Regions from separate parts of the Reinekea marina genome, predicted to be linked through region 2. Evidence: predicted binding sites of a transcription regulator. Region 2 holds the regulator's gene; each other region holds the start of a gene.
What was found. The regulator FliA, encoded in region 2, starts transcription of late flagellar genes. The targets are predictions, from matches to a motif close to CTAAAGTTNNNNNNNNNNCNGCCGATA.
Positions count from the first base shown of each region.

Region 1: a site for FliA is predicted at 2,182-2,208, ahead of QWZ13_RS09945 (flagellar protein FlaG). Genes of this name have one in related genera too.
Region 3: a site for FliA is predicted at 2,623-2,649, ahead of QWZ13_RS10725 (DUF5610 domain-containing protein). Genes of this name have one in related genera too.

Region 1 is NZ_JAUFQI010000001.1:1,870,829-1,875,102, forward strand. Features, by position in the region: gene QWZ13_RS09940 (flagellin N-terminal helical domain-containing protein) at 1-2,124, shown strand, start outside; gene QWZ13_RS09945 (flagellar protein FlaG) at 2,230-2,640, shown strand; gene QWZ13_RS09950 (four helix bundle protein) at 2,731-3,078, opposite strand; gene QWZ13_RS09955 (hypothetical protein) at 3,183-3,350, shown strand; gene fliD (flagellar filament capping protein FliD) at 3,363-4,274, shown strand, end outside.
Region 2 is NZ_JAUFQI010000001.1:1,690,634-1,694,907, reverse strand. Features, by position in the region: gene QWZ13_RS08960 (chemotaxis protein CheA) at 1-157, opposite strand, end outside; gene QWZ13_RS08955 (protein phosphatase CheZ) at 167-1,081, opposite strand; gene cheY (chemotaxis response regulator CheY) at 1,110-1,484, opposite strand; gene QWZ13_RS08945 (RNA polymerase sigma factor FliA) at 1,681-2,397, opposite strand; gene QWZ13_RS08940 (MinD/ParA family protein) at 2,420-3,244, opposite strand; gene flhF (flagellar biosynthesis GTPase FlhF) at 3,321-4,274, opposite strand, start outside.
Region 3 is NZ_JAUFQI010000001.1:2,015,604-2,019,877, forward strand. Features, by position in the region: gene yaaA (peroxide stress protein YaaA) at 1-331, shown strand, start outside; gene QWZ13_RS10710 (YajG family lipoprotein) at 344-931, shown strand; gene QWZ13_RS10715 (MAPEG family protein) at 991-1,392, shown strand; gene QWZ13_RS10720 (LysR family transcriptional regulator) at 1,437-2,342, opposite strand; gene QWZ13_RS10725 (DUF5610 domain-containing protein) at 2,706-3,770, shown strand; gene QWZ13_RS10730 (glutaredoxin family protein) at 3,836-4,087, shown strand; gene QWZ13_RS10735 (hypothetical protein) at 4,103-4,274, shown strand, end outside.

The sequences.
Region 1 (4,274 bases), 180 kb from region 2:
CGTTTGTCATCTGGTCTTCGTATTAACAGTGCGAAAGACGATGCGGCGGGCTTGGCAATTTCTACTAACTTCGAGTCTCAAGTTAAAGGCTTGAACGTCGCTATCCGTAACGCGGGTGACGGTATCTCTTTAGCGCAAACTGCTGAAGGTGCCCTAGGCGCAATGACTGAAAACCTACAGCGTATTCGTGAGCTAGCGGTTCAGTCTTCTAACGCAACTAACTCAGACGATGACCGAGTTAAGCTACAAGCGGAAGTTAAGCAGTTGATGGCGGAAGTCACACGTACTGCCGATGAAACAAACTTCAACGGCCGTAACCTACTAGACGGTTCTTTCGAAGGTACCTTCCAGATTGGTGCGGATGCGGGTCAAACCGTTGATGTGAAAATTTCAGAATTGACTGCAGAGAAGTTGGGTACCAGTTCTCAAGCGGGTGTGAGTTCTTATTCCACAGGTACTGCGATTGGTAACGGTGACTTAGTAATCAATGGCGAAACGATTCGTGCTTCGGTAGCTGGTGATGATCAGTTGTCTTTCGGAACTAAACGTTCGGCTAGTGCTATTGCAAAGGCAGCAGCAATTAATGAATCTAGTGATCAAACTAATGTTGTAGCTACCGCAAATGAAAACGTAATGTCAGGTAGTCAAATGGTTGCTGGTACTACTGCTACTGCTACAGCTGCTTCAGCAATCGTACTGAATGGTGTATCCATTTCACTCGAAGGTACAGCAAATGCCACTGAAGCAGACTTAGCCGCCACACGAGGCTCGGTTATTGAATCAATTAACGCTCAATCAGGAAAGACCGGCGTTATAGCAAGTGATGGTGGGAATAATGGTGGCGTTACATTAACCGCAGAAGATGGGCGAAATATTACCATTACATCAACAGTAAACGATCTGGCTGCGTTTGGGTTGAAAGATAGTGATACAACGGCTGCTAGTGCAGAGGAGTCTTTTGCCTCGGTAACTCTTACAGCACAAGACTCTCAAACCAATATTGTCATAGACGGAGGAAATGGTACCGGAAATGGAGATATTTCAAACACCGGTTTTGCTGCCGGTGAGTACGGTGGTCAAATTAGTTCGACAACAACACAAGAAAGTAGTCAAGCATGGGATACAGATGCTGCTACTACCTTGGCGGCATCAACGACCAAGGCGTTACAGGATGGTGATTTAGTAATAAATAATGTTGCCATAAGAGCCTCTTCGAGCCTTGACGATACCTCATCCTATGCTGATGCAGCTAATGCTGCCAGTTCATATACTGCTGCATCAGGTATTGCTATCGCTGCAGCGATTAATGACTCCACAGATCAAACTGGCGTTACTGCTACAGTAAATGCAACAACATACACTGGTGTAACAACCGGTGCTGCGACCACTGGTGGTACTGCAGGTGATACTCTAGACTTAAGACTAAATGGAGTATCAATTACATTGACTGAAACAGGTGATTACGAAAAGAATAAAGCGAATGCAATCACTGCAATTAATGAAAAGTCTGGTCAGACGGGAGTTGTGGCAGAAGATAACGGTAAGTCACTAACTTTAACGGCCGCTGATGGTCGTAACATAACAATGTTTGCTGTTACGCCTGCTGCAAATGCTGGTGATGAAAACGAATTTGGTCTCGAAGGAGTTGCATCTGGAGTTGTGGCAAACGTCGCGCAAACTTCTACCTACTACTCTACTGTATCGCTATCATCCGCTAGCGCGTTCGAAGTGAGTGTTGGGTCAAATGGTATTGCTGGATTGACAGACTCTGGATTCCAAGCAGGTTCATTTGGTGGCGGTGAAGATGGTCAGTACTTAGCTGACGTCGATATCTCTACTTTTGAAGGTGCGCAGTCTGCTATAACCGCAATTGATAATGCTTTAAGCACCGTTGCTAGCCAACGTGCAGAACTCGGTGCATTGCAAAACCGATTCGAGTCTACCAGCTCAAACCTTCAGATTACGTCTGAAAACTTGTCAGCGGCAAACTCTCGAATCCGTGATGCGGACTTCGCGGCCGAAACAGCCGAACTGTCTCGTACCCAGGTACTACAGCAGGCCGGTATTTCGATCTTAGCTCAGGCTAACCAGCGTCCACAGCAGGTATTATCACTACTCGGTTAATAGCGAAACCATTGGGGAGGGTCGCTTAGCGGCCTAACCCAGCGCTAAAGCTCTTGAATAAAGTAGTTTTAAGAGTAATCGACAGGTGAACGGAGGTGTTAAAGTATGAATGAAATTAGTATGCAGCCATCGCTAAATGCTAAGCCTTCCGCACCAACGCGCGACACTGGAAAGTCGGGGTTTAATGGAATAAAGCCCACGGTAGAGCAAGCGGAAGCACGCCAGGCCGAGAAAAGTGACTCAGTAACTTCATATGCATCACAGCAAAAAGAAGCCGCCGAGAAACCTAAAGAAGAAAGCGTTGAGCAAGCTGTAGCGAAACTTAACGATTATGTTCAAAACACAGAGCGCAAGCTTGAGTTTCAGCTAGATGAAGATTCTGGCAAAACAGTGATAAGAGTTTACGATAAAGTATCAGATGAGTTGATTCGTCAGATGCCGAATGAAGAAGCCTTAGAACTGGCTCAACGCTTAAGTCAAGAAGAGCCGCTGATGTTGTTTAGTGCGCAGGTCTGATAAAAAAACCGCCTTTGGCGGTTTTTTTTGTTTTGGGCTTCGGGCTTCGAGCTTCGGGTTTGAACCTAAAACTTAAAACCTACAAGCTAATTATGTGCTCTCGGTGAGCGATCTTGAAAGGCCTGTTAACATTCTTGATATAATATCTAATTGATTGATCCATTTCGTACCTAATTCTTTGTCTAAATAATTTACCTTCTGACCAATCCATATTTGTGTTTTAAGTTCAGCTGCTGAACTATAGGTAATGTTTAAAAATCGTTTCTTTTCTGAAGCACTCGTTCGGGACATGCCTTCGGCGATATTCGAAGGGATAGACAGGCCGGATCGGGTTGCTTGGTCTTTAAAGCCCCAGTCCCTTAAATCCTTTAATTCAATGTATAATTCGGCACTCAATTGAGCAGAAGCTTTCCAAACGTCTAGCTTTTCAAAATTCATATAATCATCCTTGATTAGTTTTTCAGAATCTAAACGTTACAGGAGTTTTGAAACCTTGAACGTAAACTGAGTCACAGGGTGGGGATAGTTTTGAGCGGCGGGCTATGGGCTGCGGGTATCAATCTTTAAACCAGAAGCTCGCAGCCCGCAGCCAAAAACTGCTCTCCAAAACCCCTAAAGTTTTAACCAAATCGGCCGATACAATAATCAACCCATGGTCTATCCTAAAATCATGGTTTGGTTTTTGCATTAAGACACTGTTCAACGTTTAAAGGTTATCGGTTATGGCGGGCATACAATCACTGGGTATCGGTTCTGGGTTGCTAACTTCAGACTTAGTCGATCAATTAGTGGCTGCGGAAAGGGCGGCAAGTGATCTCCGTTTGGACGGTAAGACTGCTCGTGTAGAGGCGAAGATTTCCGCTTATGCCGAAGTCCGTAAGGTGATGGATGGTTTGCAATCGAGTATTGGCAGTCTTGCTCAAGCCAGTACTATTCAAAGCAGCTCAGCCAGCTCTTCTGATGAATCTGTGCTTACTGCAACCACTACTAGCCTAGCTGAACCGGGTTCTTATCGTATCGAAGTAGATGAAATCGCTAAAGCGCACTCTTTGGCGAGTATGCAATTCAGTTCCGTGGATGACACTGTGGGTACGGGCACGTTAACTTTTAAGTTTGGTACCACTACCTATGACGGTTCTGATGAATATTTAGCGTTTGAGCAAGATGCCGACAGTGCAGTAACCTCTATTGATATTACTTCTGAAAATAACACCTTAGGCGGCATACGAGATGCCATCAATAATGAAGATTTTGGTGTGTCGGCTTCAGTGGTGTACGACGGTACGGGATACCGTCTATTGCTCACCAGTGAGGAAACGGGTGAAGAAACCAGTATGGAGATTGAAGTCTCGGGTGATGCTGGCTTGCAATCTTTAGCATATAACAGCGCTCAGCATGATCCTGCCAGTAACATGACCGAAACACAATCGGGTTCGGATGCGCTGATACGAATCAACGGGCTAACCGTTACAAGTGCAACGAATAAATTGGATCAGGTTGTGCGCGGCGTGACCATTAACCTAAATGAAAGCAGTTTAACGGGTGTCATGCTAAACGTAACCCGTGATACCGATGAAATTGCCGATAAGCTTGAAGCGTTCGTCGAAAAATATAATGAGTACAAAACTATTTAC
Region 2 (4,274 bases):
CTTTTACAGTATGGAAGCCACGGAAAATGGAATTCAATAAGTCTTTATCGTCCGGTCTATTTTCCAAATCGACAAGCTGTTCAGACAGCTGCTCTAAAATTTCACCGGCTTCTACCATAAAATCTTGGAGAATTTCGTCATCCGCTTCAAAGCCCATAGGTGCCCCTTAAAAACCTAAACTAGATAAAAGATCGTCAACATCATCTTGGCTGCCCATCACTTCTTCATCATTTTCTGAATTAATCTGTGGACCGTGCCCTTTCATGTCTTTATCGACCATTGATTTCGATTCTTCACCTTTTGTTACCATTCCGGTGATTTGCTCAACTTGGCTCGCCATAAAGACTAGGTCTACTAGGCTGGTTTCGACTTCTTTCACCAACCCAGTAACTTTAGTGATGACCTGACCGGTTAAATCTTGGAAATCTTGAGCCATCAATATTTCAGTCATATTGCCCGATAGTTTCTGGGTATCGTCATCTAACCGTTTAAAAAATTCATCTAACCGCCAATAAAGCCCTCGAAATTCATCAGGCGTCATCTCACGTTGAACCAAACGTTCCCATTCTGCTTTCAATGAACTGGCTTCATCTTTCAATGCGTCTGCTACGGGAAGACTGTCTTCCACTAAATCGAGTGTTTTATTTGCGGCTCGATCAGTTAATTTCATCACATAGCTCAGCCGATCGGTCGCCTCACTCATATTGGTAATGTCGTTGTGATCAACTTCATCATCGCCATCAATATGAAAATTGGTAATAGCACTGTGCAATGCACGGGTAAGCTTGCCGACTTCCTGATATAAGCCACGGTCACGCACAGTTTGCATTTCTTGCAAAGTGGTCATTGCTTCTTCAAGCTCACCATCTTCAATTTTATCATGCAAAACTAATGCTTTTTCTTTCAGCGCAGAAACAAGATCGTAGTCGCTACCGATATCTGGCATCCGTGCTTGTTGTAATTGCTCTAACACATTTACGGCTAATTCAATGTTACCCGCTTCAACATGTTGCATAAGTTCAGGTGCTTTAGCTTTCAGCAGCTCCTCAAACTCATTAGAGTCATGTTCTATTTCCGACATAAACTCCCCCGGAAGAATAGGCGATAAACTAGCCGTCTACGCGCTCAAAGATTTTTTCAATTTTTTCTTTTAGCGCCGCAGCAGTGAATGGCTTAACGACGTAGCCGTTTACCCCTGCTTGAGCCGCTGCAACGATTTGGTCGCGCTTAGCTTCGGCAGTCACCATTAATACGGGAATATCTTTCAGCCGGTCGTCACTACGAATTTTCTGCAATAACTCAATACCCGTCATGCCTGGCATATTCCAATCGGTTACCACAAAATCAAAGTCGCTCGATTGCAACATAGGCCAAGCCGTTGCGCCATCGTCAGCTTCTTGTGTATTCGTGAAACCCAGATCTCGCAACAAGTTCTTAACGATTCGTCGCATGGTTGAAAAATCGTCAACAACTAGAATTTTCATATTTTTGTCCAAGATGACCTCCTATAGCCTATCTTTAGCAACCTCTATTTAATGATAGACTGAAGTTCAGCACTATCCAGTTTTTTAGATTGCTATGATCAAATAATCATCCGCCAATCAATCACTATAGTGAGTTATCGGCAGAAATTTCGATAAGTTTATAATAAATAAAGGAAATTAGGGATAATAAAATGAATCAGGTCCAGTCACGCATTTTAGAACGCAAACGCATGGTTGCCTGAGAATGGATTTGGCTCACTCGAGATTCACTTACGCCGATCACCGCGCCTATTTCCTTAAGGTTTAATTCCTCTTCGTAATAAAGTGCAATGACAATTTGCTCCCGTTCGGGCAGCGCTTTCATGGCTTCAACGAGCTGATCGTTCATTTGATCATTTTGTAACCCAACAATAGGGGCTTCACCATCCACTAGTTCGGGTCTAGGCTCTTTATGCTCTGAATTATTGTTTTCGACAAGTTCTTCAAAGCTAAATAAACGAGAGCCTTGCGTGTCTTTTAATAAACCAAAATATTGATCTATGCTGATGTTTAATTCTTCAGCAATTTCGTGATCTTGAGCATCACGGCCTTCACGCATTTCAATTACGTGAATAGCATCAGAAATACGCCTAGAGTTACGATGCACACTTCTCGGTATCCAGTCGCCCTTACGAATTTCATCTAGCATTGAGCCTCGAATACGAATTCCGGCATAGGTTTCAAAACTCGCCCCTTTGCTTTGATCGTAATTGCCGGCGGCTTCAAATAGCCCAATCATGCCCGATTGAATTAGATCTTCTAGCTGCACGCTATCGGGCAGCCGAGCGAGTAAATGATGAGCAATACGTTTGACCAATAGTCCATACTGATCGATCATTTGTTCATAATTAATCGTTTTTTCGGTTTTATACATAGTATATTTTTGCACCGACATCTTAGGCGACCCCAACACCTTGCACTAAACGCTCGACAAAAAACTCTAGATTGCCTTTTGGTGTTACAGGGAGTGGCCAGGTTGCGACTTTTTGCGCCAACGATCGATAAGCAACAGCAGCTTTTGAACGTGGATACGCCTCTAATACAGCTTTTTGACGCTGCACGGATTTTCGTACGGCTTCATCCATAGGGATAGAGCCGCAATATTGTAAGGTTACATCTAAGAAGCGATCCGCGACGGTTGCCAACTTATTAAACAATGCTTGCCCTTCTTTTGGCGTACGAACCATGTTTGCGACAACACGGAATCGATTAAGACGACAATCTCGTTCTAGAACTTTAATCAGCGCATAAGCATCGGCAATAGAGGTGGGTTCATCGGTCACGACAATCAGAGTTTCTTGGCTTGCACGAACAAAACTCGTCACTGTTTTTGAAATACCGGCCGCGGTATCAACAATTAGCACATCCATATAATCAGACAATTCACTGAAGGCGGTGATAATACCTGCGTGTTCAACTTCGCCTAAATTGGCCATTTGTTGAGTACCTGAAGAGGCTGGAATGATTTTTATTCCTGAAGGGCCTTCTACCATGACTTCAGATAAAGTGGCTTCACCTGCCAAAACATCACTGATGTTTTTATTCACAGATAAGCCTAACAATATATCAAGATTCGCTAACCCAAGATCGGCATCAAGCAATACCACGCGTTTGCCCTGTTCGGCCAACGCTATTGCCATATTTACAGATACATTGCTTTTCCCGACACCACCTTTTCCGCCGGATACCGCGACTACTTGTACTGGGTTCACTGAATTCATTACCTATTTCCTTTCTTGCTGCTCAGTATAGAACAGACATCGAATTTTGCGCGCTATTCTCTTTAAAATTATAAATTTAGCCGACTTTTAGCGCCACTTCTGTCGCTGGAGACTTAGAATTACGGCCATTCAAACTGGAAACCAAACGCTGGACCAGTGGCTTTACTTCACACATTTCAATGTCTTGTGGGATATTCTGACCGTCACTGCAGTACCAAATTGGCCAGCGATGCTTGAGCACTGGCTCTAAAACGCCACCAAAACTCGCCGATTCATCAAGTTTCGTCAAAATCACAGAGTCAAAGTTCACATTAGTATAATTCTGGATAAATTGTGACAGTGCCGCTGGCTGCATGGTGGCGGGTATCACCATCATGGTTTGAATGACTCGTGATAGTCGTTCTTTGCTGATCAGTGCATTCCAATAGGCCATCGCCTCTTTGCTGCCACTGGTATCAATAAATACTATTTTCTTAGATTTAAGCTCAGTTAACTTATCACCCAAAGATTCACCTTCGGTCAGTGCATGAAATTCAACATTTAAAATACTAGAAACCGATTTTAAAATATCTTGGCCGCCAACCTGAAACCAATCTAACGATATAAGCGCGACATGTTCTTGGCCAAAATCTTTAACGGCATGTGCCGCTAATTTTGCAATCGTTGTCGTTTTTCCAGCGCCGGTAGGTCCGTTCACCGCAAACACCCCCCCGTTAGCGGTAGGTTCGTATAGCGGTGCGGGTATTGCAGAACTCAATCGCCCCATCAAACGACGCCAGTTGCTCTCTAACGAGTCTTCCCGATCGTAATGAGCCATTAATTTGTTGACCACACTCCGTGTAAAACCTAGCGTTTGTAGGCGAGACTCTAACCGCTCATATTGAGGATTCATCTGGCCAACTGGCGTACTCAATTGCTCAGTCTGTTCTTTCAACAAACTCTTCAAGCTGTCAATTTCTTGTCGGATAACATCAAAGGCCTCAGTATCTTTTTTCGATATCGGAGCAGAGTCTTCCTGAACCTTTGGAGA
Region 3 (4,274 bases), 320 kb from region 2:
CTCACAATTGACTCAAAAATTGAATGAGGACATTAGTGACACTGAAGCCGACTTAGTATTGAATTTAGCTTCTCAAGAATATTTTGGTGCCATACAAAAACAAAATATTAATGCTCGAGTGGTGACACCTATTTTTAAAGATAAAAAGAACGGTGAGTATAAGATTATTTCCTTTTTCGCAAAAAAAGCGAGAGGTTCAATGGTCAGGTATATACTTGATCGCCCCATTAAGTCTATAAATGATGTGAAGTCATTTAACTACGATGGCTATCGTTACTGTGAAGAACGTTCCGCCAATGACGAATGGGTCTTTATTCGCGATGAACAATAATAAGGCAACATTATGAAAAAAACTAACCACCTGTTTTTAAAAAACTTTCTGTTCGTTTGCGCAACATTGATAACGGTAGGCTGCGCACAATTATCCCCTCAACAGGTTGCATTTACACCAGCAATTGAAGCTGAAGGCTTAATCAGTGGTACTGGTACGTTGAGTTTAAAGGCGACGGATATACGTCCATCGAATGTTATCGGCGTCCGAGGAGGCGCATATACTTCAACAAGTACGATAACACCGAAAACGCCATTGACGACGGTAGTGGAATCAATTGCACGACAAATATTAGAGCGTGGTGGTTTTATGCTGACAGACTCATTGCCGGATCAAGCCCTTGAAATTCAAATAAAAGAGCTTAGTTTTGAAACGACCGATCAAAAAGCCAGTATAAAGCGTAATACGGCGGTAGCAGCGATATCTGTGGTGGTTGAGAAAGGCAGTGTTACCTACAAGAATAACTACAAGACGACTCAATATATCGAAACCCTTGGGTACCCAAGTGAAGCGGAAAACGAAGCTTTGTTGAACGATGTTTTTGATTCTGTGTTAGAACGTATGTTTCGTGATCCAAAGTTAGAATCTTTTTTACAATAACAACCAAAAACCTGCACTGGGAAATTAAGTGTGGTCAATTAGCCAAATAAGGAAACCCTATGATATACCCAATGTTCGCCATGATTATGCTGACATTTTTTATTGGTCTTTATACTTTTTATGTGCGAGTACAAAGTGTGCGTCGACGAGAAGTTAACTACCGGGCTTATTTGCTTATGAAATCTGAGCAGTTCCCTGAACAGGTTCAAAAAGCAGGTCGCAGTTTTAATAACCAGTTTGAAATTCCGATGTTGTTCTATGTAGTTTGCTTAGCGTTTTTGGCGCTCGACATTAACTCTGAGTTTGCATTGGTGATGGCTTGGGTGTTTTTTGGATTAAGAGTTGTCCATGCTGGAATCCACTTAACGTATAATCATCTAATGCATCGATTCAGTGTTTTTTGGATGTCTGCATTAGCGGCTTTGGCGATGTGGATTAACCTAGTTTTGAATATTGCATAGTGTAATAGGGTGCACTCGTTATGAGTGCGCCCATCAGAATTTACTTATACATCGTCTAAATTATGCTCAATAAAATAATTGGCCATAAAATCTACAAAGGCGCGACTTTTCGCCGATAGGTATCGGTTTTCAGGGTATACAACATGAATAGTTCTGGTCGGAATATTCACTTCCGGCAGCAAGTTTACTAATTTTCCAGATTCAATGTGTTCTCTGATCATGTAGTAAGGCAGAGCCGAAATACCCATGTCATTCAATGTCGCTTCGCACAACGCGTCTAAATCATTCACGGTGAAACGACGATCTTTGTTGATCAGAGCGGCTTCCTTCAAAAAGCGCTTGATCCAACGAGGTTCAGCGAAGTCGATACCAGAGACCATCAGTATGTAATGGTTGGTCAGCTCCTGAAGGGTTTCTGGCCGACCATGTTTTTCTAAATATTCCTTAGAAGCAACAATGATTACCTTTTGGCGCGCGACAGGACGTGCGACGAGTCGGCTGTCTTGTAAAGAGCCAAGGTGAATGGCTAGGTCTATACCTTCACGAACGAGATCCATGCCTTTATCGGCTAAGGTTAAGTCGAAATTTACATCTGGGTATTGTTCTAGAAACTTAGCGAAAATTTTCATCAGCATTGCGCGACCAAACGTCGGCGTTGCAGATATCTTTAAGGTGCCCCGAGGACTGGTTTCTAAATCTTTTACCATGTGCTCAGCTTCTTCTAAGTCTTCCAATAACCGGCTACAACGATTAAAAAACAATTGTCCGGCTTCAGTTGGGCTGACTGACCGCGTTGTTCGATTAAGTAAGCGAACGCCTAAACGATCTTCCAGTAAACTGATTTGTTTACTGACGGCGGAAGGGGTAAGGCCTAGCTGGTGAGCTGCGTTGGTAAAGTTATTTGCTTTAACCACAGTGGTAAAAATAATGAGTGAGTCCAATCGAGCCATAGAAACATCCAGTGATTTGATGAAGATCGCACAATCTTATAGGCACTTTGATGAATAATCCATATTTATCTATGAAAATAATTTGAAAGTGGTTGAGAGTGCAGATTTGAGCATATTTAGCTGTATTTAGCTCCATATTAATAGAATATCGGCCAAAATTTATACGTTTAAGGCGGGTGAATCGACAGAAGAATCAGTAAATATTCGAATTCTATTGAATTTATAGGGTAATTCATAAGCGCTTTATCTTTTGAAGCTTACAAACCGTTACCAAGTGCTTTTAAAGTTATAATGAGATTGGCCGATACCTCGAAGGTAAGGTTATACCTGTACTAGGTGTAACATTGGTTAGAGGGATTCCCTATGCACCACCCAATATCAGGCTATTCCGGTACTACGGTGAATTACGACCGTCCAAATCGAGATCAGCGCGCAGAAGCAGCTAACCGAATGCTCGATAAAAACCCAATATCTGTAAATCAGGCGCAAGAAGCCGAAACCGTTGAAGCGCCATCAAAAGCGATCAATTTTGATGTAGATGCTTTGGTTGACCAGATCTGGGGGTTTGCCCAACAACGAATTTCAGATGCGAAAGCCAATGGAGCATCAGAAGATCAGATTGAAAGTATGTTTGAAGCCGCCGAGCAAGGTGTAAAGCAAGGCTTTGGCGAAGCAAAAGAGATTTTAGACGAACTCGGTCAATTAGACGAACCGTTGACTATGAAAATAGATTCAGCCTTTGGTCAAATTATGGACCGCCTAGATGAACAAGACTTGAGTGTTCCAAGTAATCGATCTGAGCCAATTCAAGCGCCTATTCAACGTTCATCGGCCAGTTCAAATGTTGATCGCCAAATCAATATGTATCAATACGAGCGCCAAACCTTTTCATTAAATTTGACCACCAATGAAGGTGATAAAATTATGATCCGATCGGTTGCTGAATCTTCTAGTACATTAGAAGATAAGCGATTTGGGCGTGAATCCTCAACGGTATGGGGTAGCCAGCAGTCTTCGGGCTTTCAATTGATGATAAAAGGAGATCTAAACGAACAGGAAGCGGCAGATCTTGATGCCTTGTTAGCTCAGGTAAATGAAGTAGCGAATGAATTTTATGAAGGCGATTATCAAAAAGCATTCGATATGGCGACTGAGTTAAACATAGACGGCAGTAGCATGCGGTCCATGGACTTAAATATGAAAGAAGTTGAAGCTAAAGGTGTTGGCGTTTATGCAGAAGTGGCCGAGCAACCCGCTAAAATTCCGGCTGGTTTATCTCCATTGAAAGAGTATGCCGAGAAGCTACTCGCTAGTCAGGAGCAATGGTTTGAGCAGTTTAACAGCCGAGATGCCTTTTTGACGGTTATTGAAAATCATCCGATGAACCGTGGAGAGTTATTCGATACGCTTTCATCATTACTGTCTTAAAGACTCTGAATTTCACACAAATTCCTATAAACTAAGCACCTCATCATTTGATAGGTGCTTTTTTTGTGAATCTCTTCTTGTACCACACAGCGGGCTGTCACCTTTGTGAATTGGCAGAGCAAGAGCTCTCCAAGTTACCTCTTAAAGATACTGTCTCACTTGTTTTAGTTGATATTGCCGATTCCGAGCCATTAATGAAGCAGTATGATGTTAGAATTCCTGTCATAAAGCTTGAGTCAGTCGATAGCGATTTAGGCTGGCCATTTTCATGTGAAGATGTGGTTCATTATCTTGCACAAAATAATATCGAACTGTAGTAAAGGGTAGTTTAGATGTCTTATAAATCAGTCTGTTTAGGTGCGTTTTTCATGGCATTTTTGGCGGGGTGTACTTCGATGCCAAAGAAAACGGAAACCATATATGAAGCCTTGGTAGTCGATACCAGCTTACGTAGCGTGGTAAATCAGTGTGCTGCTTTAGGTTCTGAAGAAAAGAAAATGATTG